Regions from separate parts of the Halomonas sp. NyZ770 genome, predicted to be linked through region 2. Evidence: predicted binding sites of a transcription regulator. Region 2 holds the regulator's gene; each other region holds the start of a gene.
What was found. Region 2 encodes sigma-54, which starts transcription at its own class of promoters, with help from an activator protein. Its sites were predicted from a motif close to TGGCACNNNNNTTGCTNT; they were not measured.
Positions count from the first base shown of each region.

Region 1 (4,213 bases), 1.3 Mb from region 2:
TGGGCAGCGCTTACCCACAGGCAGGCAGCCACGAAAACCCCTGTGGATAATATGGCTGACCATGCAACACGCCGCTTGCTCACCACGCTGTCTCCTCACCTATGCTGCCCATAAAAAAACCCCGCCGAAGCGGGGTTTTGGCTCGTCACACCGCAAGGGTGATCTTAGCAGTCATGCCATCAGCTTAGCAGCTGTAGTACATGTCGAACTCGATCGGGTGAGTCGTCATGCGGATACGCTCGACGTCTTCCATCTTCAGTTCGATGTAGGCGTCGATCATATCGTCGGTGAACACGCCACCTTCGGTCAGGAACGCACGGTCAGCATCGAGTGCTTCCAGTGCTTGATCCAGGCTGTTGGCCACTGTCGGTACGGACTTGCCTTCTTCTGGCGGCAGGTCGTACAGGTTCTTGTCCATGGCATCGCCAGGGTGGATCTTGTTCTTGATACCGTCGATACCCGCCATCAGCATCGCTGCGAACGCCAGGTAGGGGTTGGCAGTCGGGTCAGGGAAGCGAGTCTCTACACGCTTGCCTTTCGGGCTGGCAGTGTAAGGAATACGGATAGACGCAGAGCGGTTACGAGCACTGTAGGCCAGCATGACCGGCGCTTCGAAGCCCGGTACCAGACGCTTGTACGAGTTGGTAGAAGCGTTGGTGAAGGCGTTCAGAGCACGGGCGTGCTTGATGATACCGCCGATGTAGTACAGCGCCATTTCAGACAGGCCAGCGTACTCATCGCCCGCGAACTGGTTCTGACCATCTTTCCAGAACGACTGGTGTACGTGCATACCAGAACCGTTGTCGCCTACCAGCGGCTTCGGCATGAAGGTAGCGGTCTTGCCGTAAGCGTGCGCCACGTTGTGGATCACGTACTTCATTTCCTGAACTTCGTCGGCCTTCTTCACCAGCGTGTTGAACTTCACGCCGATTTCGTTCTGACCGGCGTTGGCCACTTCGTGGTGGTGTACTTCGACAGTCTGGCCAATCGCTTCCAGGGTGTTACACATGGCACCACGGATATCGTGGAAGCTGTCGACCGGCGGAACCGGGAAGTAGCCACCCTTGAGGCGCGGACGGTGACCCAGGTTGCCAGTCTCGACCTTGCTGTCGGTGGCCCAGGCGCCTTCGTCGGAAGTGATCTTGTACATGGATCCTTGAATGTCGGACTTCCAGTGCACTTCGTCGAAGATGAAGAATTCGGGCTCGGGGCCGAAGAACGCAGTGTCACCCAGGCCAGTGGACTCGAGGTAAGCCTCGGCGCGCTTGGCGATGGAACGCGGGTCACGGTCATAGCCCTGCATGGTGGCAGGCTCGATGATGTCGCAACGCAGGATCAGGGTAGCGTCTTCGGTGAAGGGGTCCAGGAAGCCGGTGCCGTCTTCCGGACGCAGGATCATGTCAGACTCGTTGATGCCTTTCCAGCCATTGATGGAAGAACCATCGAACATCTGGCCGTTTTCAAAAAACTCTTCGTTCACGTCACGCGCAGGCACGGTCACGTGCTGCTCTTTACCGCGTGTGTCGGTGAAACGCAGGTCTACCCACTTAACGTCATGTTCTTCGATTAGCGCAAGAGTCTTGGCTGACATAGTGTCCTCCGGTATGAGCGTGGCTTAGAGCTTGAAACAATAAGCTATCGATAAAAGTGTTATTCAACAAATCGTCTACATGCCTTGGCACGTGGCGCGTTTGTCTTTTTTGTTCGCTTTACGTTTGCTTGACCATGGATAACAAATCGCCCAGCGATCATTTCAGACCGGCTATCGTTGTAGCACGCCAAGCGGCTTCTGCCTATGGCCTGCTAGCGACTGACAAACGGCCCATGAAACTGTTCATGAAACTGCCTACGAAGCTGTCACGAAATATAAGCACGTAGCATGCCAACTTTGCACCAATATGGCTTTTAAAAAAATAACAGCATGATTCAAAAAGAAAAAATCATTTTTCACGATGCCTCCTGATGTAGCATTTCCCTACTACGCTACTGCATGAAGCACGTCTCAAGCTCAATATGCACCAAAAAAATACAAAAAATTCCCTTATTGCACAAAATCAGTGCATAGCAAGGCAGTCTATTTTTATACTTTTCTCCACCATTTCTCCTTGCTACGAAAAGAAACCAATGCCTACAATAAATTACAAAACGGAAAGTTGTTACTACGAAGGAAGCCGCTTTCATGGGTACGGTTTGCTTTATCGTCGATGCTTCCGTGGCGGGAGCCTGGCTTCCTCGCCACCTGCGCTCCATTCGTCAATCTGGCCTGGCCGAGCATCTCGTGCCCGTGATCGTGACCGCCGCGTTTCTGGATGAGCGCTTCGCGACCCTGGAGCACCGTTTTCACGCCCACTGCCTCGTCACCCCAGAGAAGAAACTGGGCGCTCGCCTGAATCAGGCGGCGTATGTCAGCCAGGCAGAATGGCTGCTGGTGGCCATGCACAAACAGGTATTGCCTGCACAGCTATGGCCCCTGCTGTACCCCGAGCTGGATACGCAAACGCTGGATGCGCTGATCATCAGCGCGATGACGCCTCGGTTGCCAGAACGCCTGTGGCAGCAGCTACGTGGCCCTAACGCCGCATTGCCCCCTTACATGGCCATCAGCCGAACCTGGCTGGAACGCCTGGGGGGCTTCGACCCCGAGCTGGAGGTCACGGCAATGACCGACCTGCTACAGCGCCTGCATGCCTGCCCTACCCGCCTGAAGACCCTCAGCGGGCAAGCACTGGGGTTGCCGCGAGGCTCTCCACTGAGCGCGTTGAAAGCACGCTTTTCTACCGAAACACCCCCACACTGATCGTCGCCCTCATCCCTTCATCACTCTTCAACGCCTTCCCCAATCCACAAGGCATACTGAACGGCCCCAGCGAGGCTTACCTAACGCCAACCTCATACTTTCAGGCGTTTGCCAAACAGCATGGCGCCCCAGGTGGTGGTGTTCACCGCCTTGTTCAACAGCACCGAGCCCACGCTGGCCACCACGATCAAGAGCAGTGCGTAAAGCACCAGCGGCAGCGTTTCCACGCCGACCAAGGTATCGGTAATGGCAAAAAACATCGGGTGAGCCAGGTAAATACCGAAGGAGTAGGCATTGATATAGCGCACCCAGCCAGGCGCTCGGCGCCCCTTCAAGCGGCGCATGGTCACCAGCACGAACAGCACGAAAAAGGGAATGACCCAGACTTCCTTGGAAGAGAACGCCAGCCAATGAGCAAAGGTGGCCATCACGATCAGCGCCACCCACCCCCATAGCCAACGGGACTGCGACAGCGTTTGCAGCCACACGGGGCGCTCCTGCAGCACGGCACGAGGTGCCAGCGGGTAATAGCGCACCAGTACCAGCGCCAGAAAGAAGAGATACACCCACCCCAGGGGCGCGATCCACAGCAAGTAGCCAGGGGGTTCTACCTGGAACCAGTACGCCAGCCCCCAGTAGGCCATGCTGACTACACACGCCACCCACAGCCAGGGCACCGGATTCACCCGCCACAGCTGCCAGCGGGTAAATGCCCAATACGCCGCATAGAACTGCATGGCGATGATCAAGAAATACCCGTGCCAGCCCGCATAGATGAAGTAGCTGCGCGCATTGGCCAGGAAGCCCAGGGCATCGTCGCTGCCCGACAACCGCCACCACTCTGCCGTCGAATAGATGAAGCCATACATCAGGTAAGGCAGCATGACGTACTTGACCCGCTGGAGCAGAAAGCCCGGCGGGACCTGCTTGTCGTAACGCACGGCGAAAACGAATATCGAGATGAACAGAAACACGGGGGTGCCCAACACCAGGGGAATCCGCATGAGGTCGGTGGCCAGGTTATCTACCCGCTGGTTCAAATGGTCCAGCCAATGAAACAAAAAAACGGCAATGCAGCCGTAAGCACGAAGCCAGTAGATTTCCTCGATTTTCTGCATCCAGCCTCCCGGTTTTCCCCCAGCGCACCGCCTAGCCGCTATCCTGTTAACAGCGGCCGAGAGTGAACACCCGCGAGCCGCCTGTTGTCCGACCTTGTAAATGCCCGTAAATTCCGGAGGCCCCGTGATCAGAAGAACTGCCTTGCAACGCATTGCTCTGCTGGCTGGACGCTTGGCCGGACTCTTTGGCTGGCTGGTGTTGAGCAACGTCGCACTGGCAGGCGAGGTGGTGCGCGACCAGTTCTACTCCCCCACGCTGGGCTACGATTACCCTTATACGCTTTATTTACCCGATGGC
Region 1 is NZ_CP085143.1:257,664-261,876, reverse strand. Features, by position in the region: gene LG409_RS01285 (DUF4124 domain-containing protein) at 1-32, opposite strand, end outside; gene glnA (glutamate--ammonia ligase) at 185-1,591, opposite strand; gene LG409_RS01275 (hypothetical protein) at 2,180-2,797, shown strand; gene LG409_RS01270 (acyltransferase family protein) at 2,890-3,915, opposite strand; gene LG409_RS01265 (alpha/beta hydrolase) at 4,040-4,213, shown strand, end outside.
Region 1: a site for sigma-54 is predicted at 1,868-1,885, ahead of glnA (glutamate--ammonia ligase). Genes of this name have one in related genera too.

Region 2 (4,213 bases):
TCAGCGTGTACTGCAAGCCCAATTCCCGGTGTCTGAGCTGAATAGCGCCAGTGCGCTTGACCAGCGATTGCGCCAGTTGCTCGACCATGTAGACAGAGCGATGCTGTCCGCCGGTACAGCCAATGGCCACGGTCATATAGCTGCGTTGACTGCTTTGGTAAGCAGGTAGCCATTTCTCCAGCCAGGCATGAATATCGTCACGCATGTCATCGACGATGGTGTAGCCGCTCAAGAAGGCCTTGATGTTGGCGTCGCGTCCGGTGAACTGCCGCAAGCTGGGGTCCCAGTAGGGGTTGGGCAGGCAGCGCACGTCGAACACGATATCGGCATCCATGGGTACGCCCCGTTTGTAGCCGAAAGATTCGAACGTCAGGGTCAACTGGTCACGCCGCTGATGAGCAACCTGATCGGTGATGCGGCGGCGTAGGTCGTGTACCGAAAGACGCGACGTGTCGATCAGCAGGTCAGCCAGGTCCCGAATCTCGAGCAGGGTTTCTTCTTCCTTGTTGATGGCCTCTTCCAGGGTCATGTCGCTATCGCGCGTCAGCGGGTGGCGCCGACGGGTGGCCGAGTAGCGCTCCAGCAGAATGCGAGCGTCCGTGGTCAGGTAGATGACCTGAAAACGGATCTGACGCTGGCGTAGTTCTTCCAGCAGAGCAGGCAACTGTTCCAGTGCAGTAGGCAAGTTGCGCGCATCGATGCTGACGGCCAAATGAGTACGCCCCCCCTGTTGACGCAGTTCATCGACCAGCGAGCCCAGCAGCATGGCAGGCAGGTTGTCGATGGCGTAATAGCCAAGATCTTCCAGCGCCTGTAGGGCGATGGACTTACCGGACCCTGAACGGCCGCTAATGATCACCAGCTGCATAGCGCATCTCTCTTGGCTTGAGAAGGAATAGGGGGTTACCGACGGCCTTGCTGCCCGGCAAAGGCTGCGCTAGGCAGCCTGCTCGCGAATCTTATCGGTCAACAGCGTCAGCAGTTCACGCTGGCTGCTGACATTGCGCAATTGCTGGCGTGTGGCTGCGTCGTTCATGATCGTGGCGACCTGACCCAATAGCGCCAAATGCGTATCATCGGCTTCTTCGGGTACCAGCAGCACGAACACCAGATCGACGGGGTCACCATCGATGGCATCGAAGTCGACGGGTTCGGCCAGCTTGAGAAAACCGGCAATGGGCGTGCTGCAGTGAGGACTGCGTGCGTGGGGAATGGCCACGCCATTGCCGATGCCGGTACTGCCCAGCCGTTCACGGCCAATCAATCGACTGAAGACTTCCTGGCTATCCAGGCTGGGCGTGTTTTGAGCGATAAAGGTGCTGAAAAACTCCAGCACCCTTTTTTTGCTGCCCCCGGGCACGTCGTACAGCACGCGCTCCGGGGGGAGAATGGTTTCCAACGTCATCGGGTTAACGCACGCCAGCGCCTTGGGCGCGGGCTTGTGCTTTTTCCTTGTGTTTTACGAGCTGACGGTCGATTTTGTCCGCCAGGGCGTCAATGGCTGCGTACATGTCGTTGTCCAGCGCTTCGGCATGAAGGTCGGCTCCTGCTGCGTGCAGGGTGCAGGCGGCTTGCTGGCGCTCCTTTTCAACAGATAAGGTGACCTGGACGGTCGTGATGTTGTCGTAGTGACGTTCAACGCGTTCCAGCTTTTCGTTTACGTAGTCACGCAAGGCGTCAGTCAGTTCAACGTGATGACCAGTGATGTTTACTTGCATTGACGTGCTCCTTATCCATCGGACTGTACTTCGATTGTAACCCTTTTTGGGCCATTGCAAAGCCCTCGTCGAGAGTTTGTTGGGCGAGAGCGTTTAACTAGCGTAAACGACGGCGCTCACTCGACGAAGGTATACCCATCGACTCACGGTACTTGGCCACGGTGCGGCGGGCCACGGTAATGCCGCCCGCTTCCAGCAGGGTGACCAGACGGCTGTCGGAGAGTGGCTTGCCCGGAGGCTCGTCCTGAATCAGTTTCTTGATGCGTGCTCGAATGGCCGTGCTGGAATGGCTGTCGCCACCTTCCTGGCCGCTGACTTGGCTGGAGAAGAAGTACTTGAGCTCGAACACCCCGCGCGGGGTATGAATGTATTTCTGGGTAGTGACCCGCGAGATGGTCGATTCATGCATCTCCACCGCTTCGGCGATATCGGCCAGAATCAGCGGTTTCATGGCTTCTTCGCCATGCTCCAGAAAGCCGATCTGCCGAGCAATGATCTCGCGCCCCACGCGCAGCAGGGTGTCGTTGCGGCTCGAAAGGCTTTTGATCAGCCAGCGAGCCTCCTGGAGATGCTCTTTCAGAAACTGGTTGTCCTGGCTCTTGTCGGCGCGTTTGATCAGGCTGGCGTAGTCGGGCTGAATACGCAGTCGAGGCAGCGCTTCCGGGTTGAGTTCCAGGTGCCAGCCCTCGTGATCGTGGCGTACCACCAGATCTGGCGTGACATAGCTGTCGTCGGTGATGCCGTAGGCGCTTCCAGGCCTGGGGTCAAGGCTGCGGATTAAACGGATGACATCGTCCAACTGCTCGTCGTCGAGGCTCAGGCGTCGCTTCAGCAAGCGCATGTCGTCCTTGCCAAGGGCTTCGAGAAACTGGCGTACCAGGCGTTTGGCAGGCATCAGCAGCGGGGTGTCTTCGGGCAGCGAGGCCAGCTGCAGCATCAAGCACTCCCGCAGGTCACGGGCAAATACTCCGGTGGGTTCGAACTGCTGAAGGCGCAGCAGGGTGTTTTCGACCTCGCGCTGGCTCAGGCCGTCGTGGCCTTGTGCCTTGAGCCCCTCGCGAATGTCGTTGAGAGGCTGGGTCAGGTAGCCGTTGGCATCCAGCGCATCGATGAGGCTTTCGGCGATGGCATGTTCACGGGAGGAGAAGTCGGTCATGGCCAATTGCCAAAGCAGGTGACCGTGCAGGCTCTGCCCCGCCGCCTGACGCTCGAAGTCCGGGCCTTCGCTGCTGCCGCCCATGCTCCCCATGTCCTGGTACGTGTCGGACCAGTCGCTGTCTACGGAAAGCTCGCTGGGGATGCTGTCTGCCCACTCGGCTTCCTGAGGCTCGCTGACGGCCTGTTCGCCAAACTCATCTTCCTGCTCGAGCATGGGGTTGGCATCCAGCGCCTGCTGAATTTCTTGACGAAGGTCCAGCGTCGATAGCTGAAGCAGCGCAATGGCCTGCTGCAGCTGAGGTGTCATGGTCAGCTGTGTGCCGATGCGCAGTTGAAGAGAAGCTTTCATGACCATCTGAGAACCACTCGTTAATCAGAAAGCTCCACCCTAGAGCGAGTCTCCGTTTGGTGCAAGTGCAATAAGCATGCCACTAAATAAAATGTCTTCGTGGGCCATTGTTTAAAGCCGGAAGTCGGCGCCCAGATAGACGTCGCGTACCTTCTGGTTATTGAGGATTTCCTGGGGGTTTCCACTGGCGATGATGTGTCCGTCGCCAACAATGTAGGCAATATCGCAGATATCCAGAGTTTCACGCACGTTGTGGTCGGTGATGAGGACGCCAATATGACGCTTCTTGAGGGCGCGTATGATCGATTTGATATCGCCCACGGAAATGGGGTCGACGCCGGCAAATGGTTCATCCAGCAGAATGAAGGCAGGTTCGGTGGCCAGCGAGCGGGCGATCTCCACCCGCCGCCGCTCGCCGCCCGAGAGGCTCATGCCCAGGTTGTCGCGAATGTGGGTGATGTGAAAATCTTCCAGCAGAGATTCGAGCTTGGCTTCTCGGCTGCTGCGGTCGAGCTCACGACGCGTTTCCAGAATGGCCATGATATTGTCGGCCACCGACAGTTTGCGAAAGATCGATGCTTCCTGAGGCAGGTAGCCGATGCCTGCCAGGGCACGTTCATGCATCGGCGCCCGGGTCAGGTCGAGATCGTCGATGCCCACTTTGCCAGCATCGGCCTTCACCAGGCCGACGATCATGTAGAACGAGGTGGTCTTGCCTGCGCCGTTGGGGCCTAGCAGGCCAACGACACTGCCTTGGGCAATTTCCAGGTTGATATCCTTGACCACGCGGCGGCGCTTGTAACTCTTGGCCAGATGCTGTGCATGGAGCGTCTTGACCGCTGCAGTGTCGGGGCTGATGGCTGTCACGAGGGGCTCTCTCTATTGCTCGGGCTGTAAGGTCATGCGGATGCGTTGCGGTGCGCTGCCGCTGACATCGGAGCGTGCTTGGACCACCCCGCGGTCGATGAAGTATTCGAGCCGTCCACCC
Region 2 is NZ_CP085143.1:1,530,489-1,534,701, forward strand. Features, by position in the region: gene rapZ (RNase adapter RapZ) at 1-868, opposite strand, end outside; gene ptsN (PTS IIA-like nitrogen regulatory protein PtsN) at 938-1,405, opposite strand; gene hpf (ribosome hibernation-promoting factor, HPF/YfiA family) at 1,410-1,718, opposite strand; gene LG409_RS06965 (RNA polymerase factor sigma-54) at 1,816-3,231, opposite strand; gene lptB (LPS export ABC transporter ATP-binding protein) at 3,337-4,083, opposite strand; gene lptA (lipopolysaccharide transport periplasmic protein LptA) at 4,105-4,213, opposite strand, start outside.

Region 3 (4,213 bases), 1.5 Mb from region 2:
TCCAAGTCATCCAGGGTGCGGTAAACCAAGCAGCCTTCGCTGTCGTTGCCGGGAATGGGCGGCACAAAGGGAAAGGAGCCGGTGGCCAGCACGAGCTGGTCATACGCGTAGTGGCCCTGTTCGGTCACCACCAGCTGCTGTTCGCGGTCAATCGCGGTGACCGCTTCGCCGCTGCGTAATTGAATGCCGTGGGTGTGGTAGTAATCGGCGTCGCACAGCGCAAGCGACTCCGCATCGCGGCCGCTAAAGTACTCGGATAAGTGCACGCGGTCGTAGGCGCGGTGGCGCTCTTCGCCAAATATCGTCACCTCAAACCCCGCCAGCGCGCCGCTTTCCACGAGCTGCTCGGCAAAATGGTGGCCGACCATGCCGTTGCCTACAATGATCAGCTTTTGCTTGTTGGAAGACGTGGTTGGAGTAGACATTGTGTGATTCACCATAGCTAAGCCGCCTCACGGGTGAGAGATAAAGGGGATGACAGGGTGTCGAGAGGGTTATCGAAATGGTTATCGAGCGCTGTTTGGGCATCGGTTGCGCCAAACAGCAACAGGTGGCGGCACGCGGTTAGGTCGGTCGCGGCCAGCGCCTGCTCGAAATACCAGGGGCCGTGGCGGGTATCGCCATACAGCACCGCGCCGATAAGGCGGCCTTGATGGAGCAGCAGGCGGCAGTAGTCGCCGGTTTCCGGGTCTTGGTAACGAAGCTCTTCGTGCTTAGCGGCGGCCTCGGTGGGGCCAAAGGCAAACAGGCTGACACCGCTGACCTTGAGTTTGGTGGCCACGGGGGCTTCTTGATACGCCGCTGGCGTTTCACCACACAGCACGGCAGCAAGCACCTCCACCTGCCGCCAAATGGGTTCCACCAGCCCGTAAGTGTGCTGCTCGAACTGGCAGCATTCGCCCAGCGCATAAATGTGGTCGTCTGAGGTGGTGAGGTGCCCATCCACCACAATGGCGCGGTCGAATATAAGCCCGCTTTGCTGGCCTAGCTCCGCATTGGGGGTAATACCCGCCGCGACAATCACGCTGTCGGCAGCTAGCTTCCGGCCATCGCTCAGTGTGACCGACTGCACCTGCCCGTGGCCGTTACCCTCCAAGGCAGCAAGCGATGCGCCGGTTTCAATGATGATGCCACGCTCGCGCAGCGTGGCTTCCAGCAATTGGGCGGCGGTGGTGTCTAGCTGGCGGTTCATCAACCGCTCGCTGCGCTGTAAAACGCTGACGGTGAGCGCGCTACCGCCCCGTTTGCGCAGCCCTTCAGCAGCTTCCAATCCAAGTAAGCCGCCGCCAATCACCACGGCGTTGCCGCCTTGCTGAGCAATAGCTTCTAAGGCGTCGGCATCGCGTAGGTCACGAAACGTATGAACACCGTCAAGCGTGATGCCAGGCACCGCTGGCAGCGTGGGGCGCGAGCCAGTGGCCATCACTAATCGGTCATAGCTTAAGATGTCGCCGCGATGCGTGAGGAGCAGGCGGCGTTCGCGGTCGATGGAGGTCACGCGGTCGCCAAGCGTCAGTGTGATGTTGTTATCGGCGTACCAGGAGGCGTCTTGCAGAGTGAGCGCCTCAGGCGCCAGCTCGCCCGCCAGTAAAGGAGAGAGCAAAATGCGGTTATAGGCAGGTACCGGCTCCTCACCCACCACTGTGATACGGCGGGGGCGCTGCGGATGGTTAGCCAGCGCTTCAAGTAGTCGGTGGCAAGCCATGCCGTTACCGATAATGACGAGGTGTTCGTTCTGTGAGCACCGGGAAGCGGTTTCCATAGGTAGCTCCTGTGGTTGAAGCATATGTGGTTGAAACATAATGCTCAGCAAATAAAAAACGCCCCTGACACAGCCCTTTCAAGAAGGGGGTATCAGGGGCGTCGTTGCCCGTTGGCGTCGTTGATAACGCGCAGCAACCGCCGTTGGCTGCCGAACTGTCTTGTCTTATGGTGAGCAAAAAGCCCGCCAGCTTTTGCCGTCGGTGGATTTAATTCAGCCTAATCAGGGTATTAAGCGTTTTTGAGGAGGTGGCAGGCCGCTCATGGTTAGCTAGGCTTGCCCCACTTTGGTGCTTAAGCGGCGGTTAATGCACTCTCTTCAACCGCTTATTCGACAAAGAGCATTCCTTTGGCGAGGAGTAGAAATGCAGAGTGTGTTTTTAAGTTATTGTTTCTTAAATGCTTTAATGGTTATGGCGCAGCGTGGGCGCAGGGTTTGCAGTTATTCTAGTAACAAGTAACAACGGCTCAGTGCAGGGTCTTTGCCCATAACGATCACAACGACTAATTGCGTCGAATAATACCAACTGCAGCAAATCACTGATGAGTACGGCACCCGGTAAGCGGTGCCCCTGAGACAACGGCGTCCAGGCAGGCTTCTTTCGAGGCTGGCTTGGGCGTTTTTTGCTTTTTAACGCCGGAGGAAACTGCCATGCCACAGGCCAATCGGCTCGCCCGAACCACCTGCCCCTACTGCGGCGTCGGCTGCGGCGTGACTGCAACGCTTAAAAGCGGCCAGCTCATCGCCGTCAAAGGAGACCGCGAGCACCCAGCCAACTATGGCCGTCTGTGCGTGAAAGGCACCGCGCTGCACGAAACGCTGGGAGAGCAGGGGCGCTTGCTGAAGCCGCGCGTGGACGGCCAGGAGGTCTCTTGGGAGCAGGCGCTCACCACCACCGCCGAACGCTTGCAGGCGCAGCGCACTGCCCATGGCCCGCAGACGGTGGCAGCGTACTTATCCGGCCAGCTGCTGACCGAAGATTATTACGTCGCCAACAAGCTGTTCAAAGGTTTCTTGGGCACCCCGCATCTGGATACCAACTCACGGCTATGCATGGCGTCGGCCGTGGCGGGCTACAAGCGTGCCTTCGGAGCGGATGCCGTGCCCTGCCAGTATGAGGACCTGGAAGAGGCCGAGCTGGTGGTGCTGGTGGGCTCCAATCTGGCCTGGAATCACCCTGTGCTGTATCAGCGCCTGAAAGTCGCCAAGGAGCGTAATCCACTGATGCGCGTGGTGGTGGTGGACCCGCGAGTCACGGACACCTGTGATATCGCCGATCTGTACCTGGGCATCGCGCCAGGCAGCGACGCCTTTCTGTTCAACGGGCTGCTGGCCTGGATGGCGGCCCAGCAGAAGCTGGACGATGTCTATTTGCAGCGGCACACCGAAGGTATCGAGCAGGCGCTGGCCGCCGCCCAGCAGAGCGCCGGTAGCCTGCAAGCGGTTGCGAAGGCCTGCGACGTCGATGAAGAGCGGCTGGAGACCTTCTACTACTGGTTTGCCAGCCAGCTGCATGTGGTCACTCTGTACTCTCAGGGCGTCAATCAATCCTCCAGTGGTACCGACAAGTGCAATGCGATCATCAATTGCCACCTGGCGGGCGGCAAGATTGGCCTGCCAGGGGCCGGGCCCTTTTCGATCACGGGCCAGCCCAATGCCATGGGCGGGCGCGAAGTGGGCGGGTTGGCGAACCAGCTGGCGGCGCATATGGATTACCACACGCCCGGGGCACGCCAGCGTGTCAGCCGCTTCTGGTCCACGGAGCACCTGTCAGCCTCGTTGCCTGACGGGCCGGGCCACAAGGCGGTGGAGCTGTTCGAGGCCATCGAGCGAGGCGACGTCACGGCGCTGTGGGTCATGGCCACCAACCCGGCAGTGAGTCTGCCGAACGGTGAACAGGTGCGTCGAGCCCTGGCCAAGTGCCCGCTGGTCATCGTTTCGGAGTGTGTGGCCCATACCGACCTGCTGCCCTTTGCCGATATCGTGCTGCCCGCGTCGGGTTGGTCGGAAAAGGATGGCACGGTCACCAACTCCGAGCGGCGCATTTCCCGCCAGCGGGGAATGCTGCCTCCGCCGGGCGAGGCTCAACACGACTGGTGGATCATCTGCGAGGTGGCCAAGCGGTTGGGGTTCGCAGAAGCGTTCGATTATGCCCACCCCTGGGAAATCTTCGATGAGCATGCGCGGCTTTCCGGCTATGAAAATAGCGGTGCCTCTGCGCGGTTGTTCGACATCTCAGGCCTGAGCGGCCTGGGCCAGGCGGCGTATGATGCGCTGGCCCCCATTCAGTGGCCGGTCACTCGGCAAGCGCCCCACGGCACCCCGCGGCTGTTCGTGGATGGCCAGTTTGCCACGCCCAGCGGTCGTGCACGGCTGCTGCCGATCGATCCGCGTTTGCCCCAGCAGGCGCTTTGCGAGCGCTACCCGCTGCGCCTCAACACTGGCCGCGTG
Region 3 is NZ_CP085143.1:2,996,788-3,001,000, reverse strand. Features, by position in the region: gene nirB (nitrite reductase large subunit NirB) at 1-425, opposite strand, end outside; gene LG409_RS13915 (NAD(P)/FAD-dependent oxidoreductase) at 443-1,762, opposite strand; gene LG409_RS13910 (nitrate reductase) at 2,414-4,213, shown strand, end outside.
Region 3: a site for sigma-54 is predicted at 2,187-2,204, ahead of LG409_RS13910 (nitrate reductase). Genes of this name have one in related genera too.

Region 4 (4,213 bases), 1.3 Mb from region 2:
GCAAGAGGCTCGGCGCCCTTGTCACGCTCCGCCATGACCTGCCCCGGCACACTGGGCTCAGGCGGCAACAGGTCGTCGAAGCAGAGTCGGCGGTCCTGGGTCACGATCACCTGTCGTTCGATGACGTTTTCGAGCTCGCGGATATTGCCAGGCCATGGGTAGAGGGTCAGCAGCTCCAATTGAGCCGGAGGAATACGCACGCCCGGCTTGTTGAACTTCAAGCAGGCGCGGTGCAGAAAATGTCGCGCCAGCAAGGGCACGTCCTCGATGCGCTTGCGCAGCGGCACTGAATCGATGGGAAACACGTTGAGCCGGAAATAGAGATCCTCTCGGAAATGCCCGGCGTCGATCATCTCTTTCAAATCACGGTTGGTGGCCGCAATCACGCGCACGTCCACCTCGCGGGTGCGGTTGTCCCCCACTCGCTCGAACTGCTGATCCTGCAATACGCGCAGCAGCTTGCTCTGCAGCTCCAGCGGAATTTCTCCTACCTCGTCAAGAAACAGCGTGCCGCCGTGGGCCAGCTCGAAACGCCCCGGACGATCCTGCATCGCCCCGGTAAAGGCCCCTTTGACATGGCCAAAGAACTCGCTTTCGAACAGATCTCGCGGTATGGCGGCACAGTTGACCCGAATCAGCGGCCGGTCGCTGCGCCCACTTCCGGCATGAATGGCCCTGGCGATCAGCTCCTTGCCCGTGCCGGACTCACCGCTGATCAAGACGTTGGCCCCGGTCGGCGCCACCATGGCAATCTGCTGGATCAATTTGGCCACCGCCGGGCTGTTGCCCACGATATTGCGGTGATTGACCTCTGCCTTGATCTCCTCCTGAAGGTATTCGTTCTCCAGCTCCAGCCGCCGCTTCAGCGACTCGACCTCCTCCAGGGCATCGCGCAGCTGCTGCTCTGCCCGTTTGCGTTCGCGGATATCGCGAAACAGCACCACGGCCCCCACCAGCCGCCCCATCTCGAAAATGGGGGTGCTCGTATACTCGACGGGAATCGCCTCACCGTTCTTGTGCCAGAACACTTCATCGTCGACGTGGTGCACCTGGCCATCGCTGAACGAGGCATGAATGGGGCACTGCTGCACCGGGAAATGCGAGCCATCGGCATGGGTATGGTGAAACATCAAATGCGCATCGTGGCCCACCATATCCTCGGTGCTCCAGCCCAGAATACGCTCGGCCGCTGGATTGACGAAAGTGGTTCTGCCCTGCGCATCCAGCCCGTAGATGCCCTCTCCGGCGGCGCTGAGAATCAGCTGGTTCTGCCTTTCGATTCGCTCGAACACCTGCTCGACGCGCTGCCACCCTACATCCCCCTGGCGATGCTGACGCCCCAGCTCGGCGCGGGCGCGCCGCTGCTCGGCCTTCTGCCGATCGATCAGGGTCAACAACAGCCGCGGGGTGTCCGGCAAACGCTCACCGAAGACTTCTACCCGGCGTGGCTGACGCACGCTGTCCAGCACCACCAGGTCATCCGACCACGCCTGCCCGGTAGTCAATACCTCATCGGTAAAGCTGACCCAAAGCGGCAAGGAGGCACTCAACCGATGGCTGAATGGAGACGCCCGCCAATCGCCCTCTTCCAGCATCAACAGTTGGCAGGCCGCCGCATTGGCAGCCACCAGCTCATCGGCCAGCGGGTCGATCACCAGCATGGCCAGCGGGGCATGGCTGGCCATGAGCTTGAGCGACGGCTCGCTCATCAACGGCTCGGTCGTCATGGGCATGGGGGGCATCTGCATCTCCTGGCGATGGCGTCGACATACCCACTACCCATACAAACAACGGGCCAATAACGATATTTCGTCATTTAAACAACGAAATATCGTTATTAACGAAAAATCGTTGTTTTCAAGCATGGCCTCCAAGATTCCACCAAATACCATAACTCATTGAATTTATGAATCTTTAAACACAACGGACGGTTGTGGCACACAAGTCGCACTAACGAAACAGTGCCGCAACGCTCTGTTTCGCACCAAGACGGCGCAGCTAGAAGCCCATTTGCTCCTGAGAGGTGAACGCCCATGAAAGAGAACAATGACCACAGCAGTCTCGGCAACCCTTTCGATCACCGTCAATCGCTGATCCATGGCCGCCAGTGTGATTGCCACCAGTGCCACCCTGCCCGCCCCAGCGTACCTTCCCATCAGGCCACCCTGGCCGGTGGCGAAGCGCCGCCCAGCAATGCCGAACAGATCATGGATCGAGTCGTGGAGAGCGCGCTGGTTCGTGGCATCTTTGGCCATAGCGACATGCACCGCCGGCAATTCATGAAGCTGGTGGGTGGCGGCACCGCGGCGGCGGCCCTGGCCACGCTGCTGCCCATGGAGTCGATCAAGGCGGCGGTCAAGGAGAACCTCGGCCCGCTGGAGAAAACCGAGCTGGACATCGGCTTCATTCCGATCACCTGCGCCACGCCCATCATCATGGCCCACCCCATGGGGTTCTATGAGCGTTACGGCCTGAACGTCAATGTGATCAAGACCGCGGGCTGGGCGCTGATTCGCGATAACTCGCTGAACGACCGGTACGATGCCGCTCACATGCTCTCCCCCATGCCGCTGGCCATGAGCCTGGGGGCAGGCTCGACCCAGCGGGCCTTCGTGACGCCTGCCATCGAGAACGTCAATGGGCAAGCCATCGTGCTGCACAACGACCACCAGGACAAGCGTGACCCGCAGCAGTGGAAAGGCTTCACCTTCGGCGTGCCCTTCGAATACTCCATGCACAACTTCCTGCTGCGCTACTACGTGGCCGAGCATGGCCTGGACCCGGATCAGGACATTCAGATTCGCGTCATTCCGCCCCCCGAAATGGTCGCCAACCTGCGCGCGGGCAACATCGATGGGTTTCTCTCCCCCGACCCGTTCAATCAGCGCGCCGTGTTCGAGCGCATCGGCTTCATTCATCTGCTCACCAAGGAGATCTGGGACGGCCACCCGTGCTGCGCCTTTGCCACCAGCGCTCGCTTTGCCCAGCAAAACCCCAACACCTACGGCGCGCTGCTGCGGGCGATCATCGATGCCACCCAATACTCCTCCGACCCAGCCAACCGTTCGGAAATCGCCGAGGCCATTGCCCCGACCAACTACCTGAACCAGCCGGTCACGGTGATCGAGCAGGTGCTGACAGGACGCTTTGCCGATGGCCTGGGCAATGTTCAGAACGTGCCGGACCGGATCGACTTCGACCCCTTCCCCTGGCAATCCATGGCCGTCTGGATCCTGACCCAGATGAAGCGCTGGGGCTACATCGAGGGCAGCGTCGATTATCAGCAGATTGCCCGGGATGTCTTTTTGGCCAGCGAAGCACGCACGGTGATGAACGAGCTGGGCTACGACGCCCCCGAAGAGACCTCGCGCAACTACCAGATCATGGGCAAGACCTTCGACTACACCGACCCCGAAGGGTATCTGGCCAGCTTTGATATCCGCAGGAGCTAATAATGGACCGCACCACCACCGACTGGAACATCAGCCTGAATGCACGGGCTGCCTTGTTGGCCTTCGTCCTGCTTGCCGTGCTGCTGGGACTATGGGAAGGACTCGACCGCTCGCCGCTGCTGGGCGGCACGGAAGAGCTGAGCGAGTACGAACTGCTGCTGGGCGGGGCCGATGAAACGGCCCGCGTTCCCCCGCCGTCGGCGATTTTCGAGCGGGCCTGGGAGCAGCTTTCCAACCCTTTCTATGATGCAGGCCCCAACGACAAGGGGATCGGCATCCAACTGGGTTACTCCCTTTACCGCGTGCTCAGCGGCTATCTCATGGCCGCCGTGGTGGCGATCCCCATCGGCTTTCTGATTGGCATGTCACCGCTGGCGTATAAAGCGCTCAACCCGTTCATTCAGGTCTTGCGGCCGATTTCTCCCTTGGCCTGGATGCCTCTGGCGCTGTTCATCATTCGGGATGCCGAAGCCTCGGCCATCTTCGTGATCTTTATCTGTTCCATTTGGCCGATGCTGCTCAATACCGCCTTTGGCGTGGCCGGTGTGCGCAGCGACTGGGTGAACGTGGCACGCACCCATGAACTGTCGCCGCTGCAAACGGCCTTCAAGGTCATTCTGCCCGCCGCGGCCCCGACCATTCTGACCGGCATGCGCATCTCCATCGGTATTGCCTGGCTGGTCATCGTCGCCGCAGAAATGCTTGTGGGTGGTACCGGCATCGGCTACTACGTCTGGAACGAGTGGAACAACCTGGACCTG
Region 4 is NZ_CP085143.1:2,814,268-2,818,480, forward strand. Features, by position in the region: gene LG409_RS13025 (sigma 54-interacting transcriptional regulator) at 1-1,733, opposite strand, end outside; gene LG409_RS13030 (CmpA/NrtA family ABC transporter substrate-binding protein) at 2,034-3,452, shown strand; gene ntrB (nitrate ABC transporter permease) at 3,455-4,213, shown strand, end outside.
Region 4: a site for sigma-54 is predicted at 1,935-1,952, ahead of LG409_RS13030 (CmpA/NrtA family ABC transporter substrate-binding protein). Genes of this name have one in related genera too.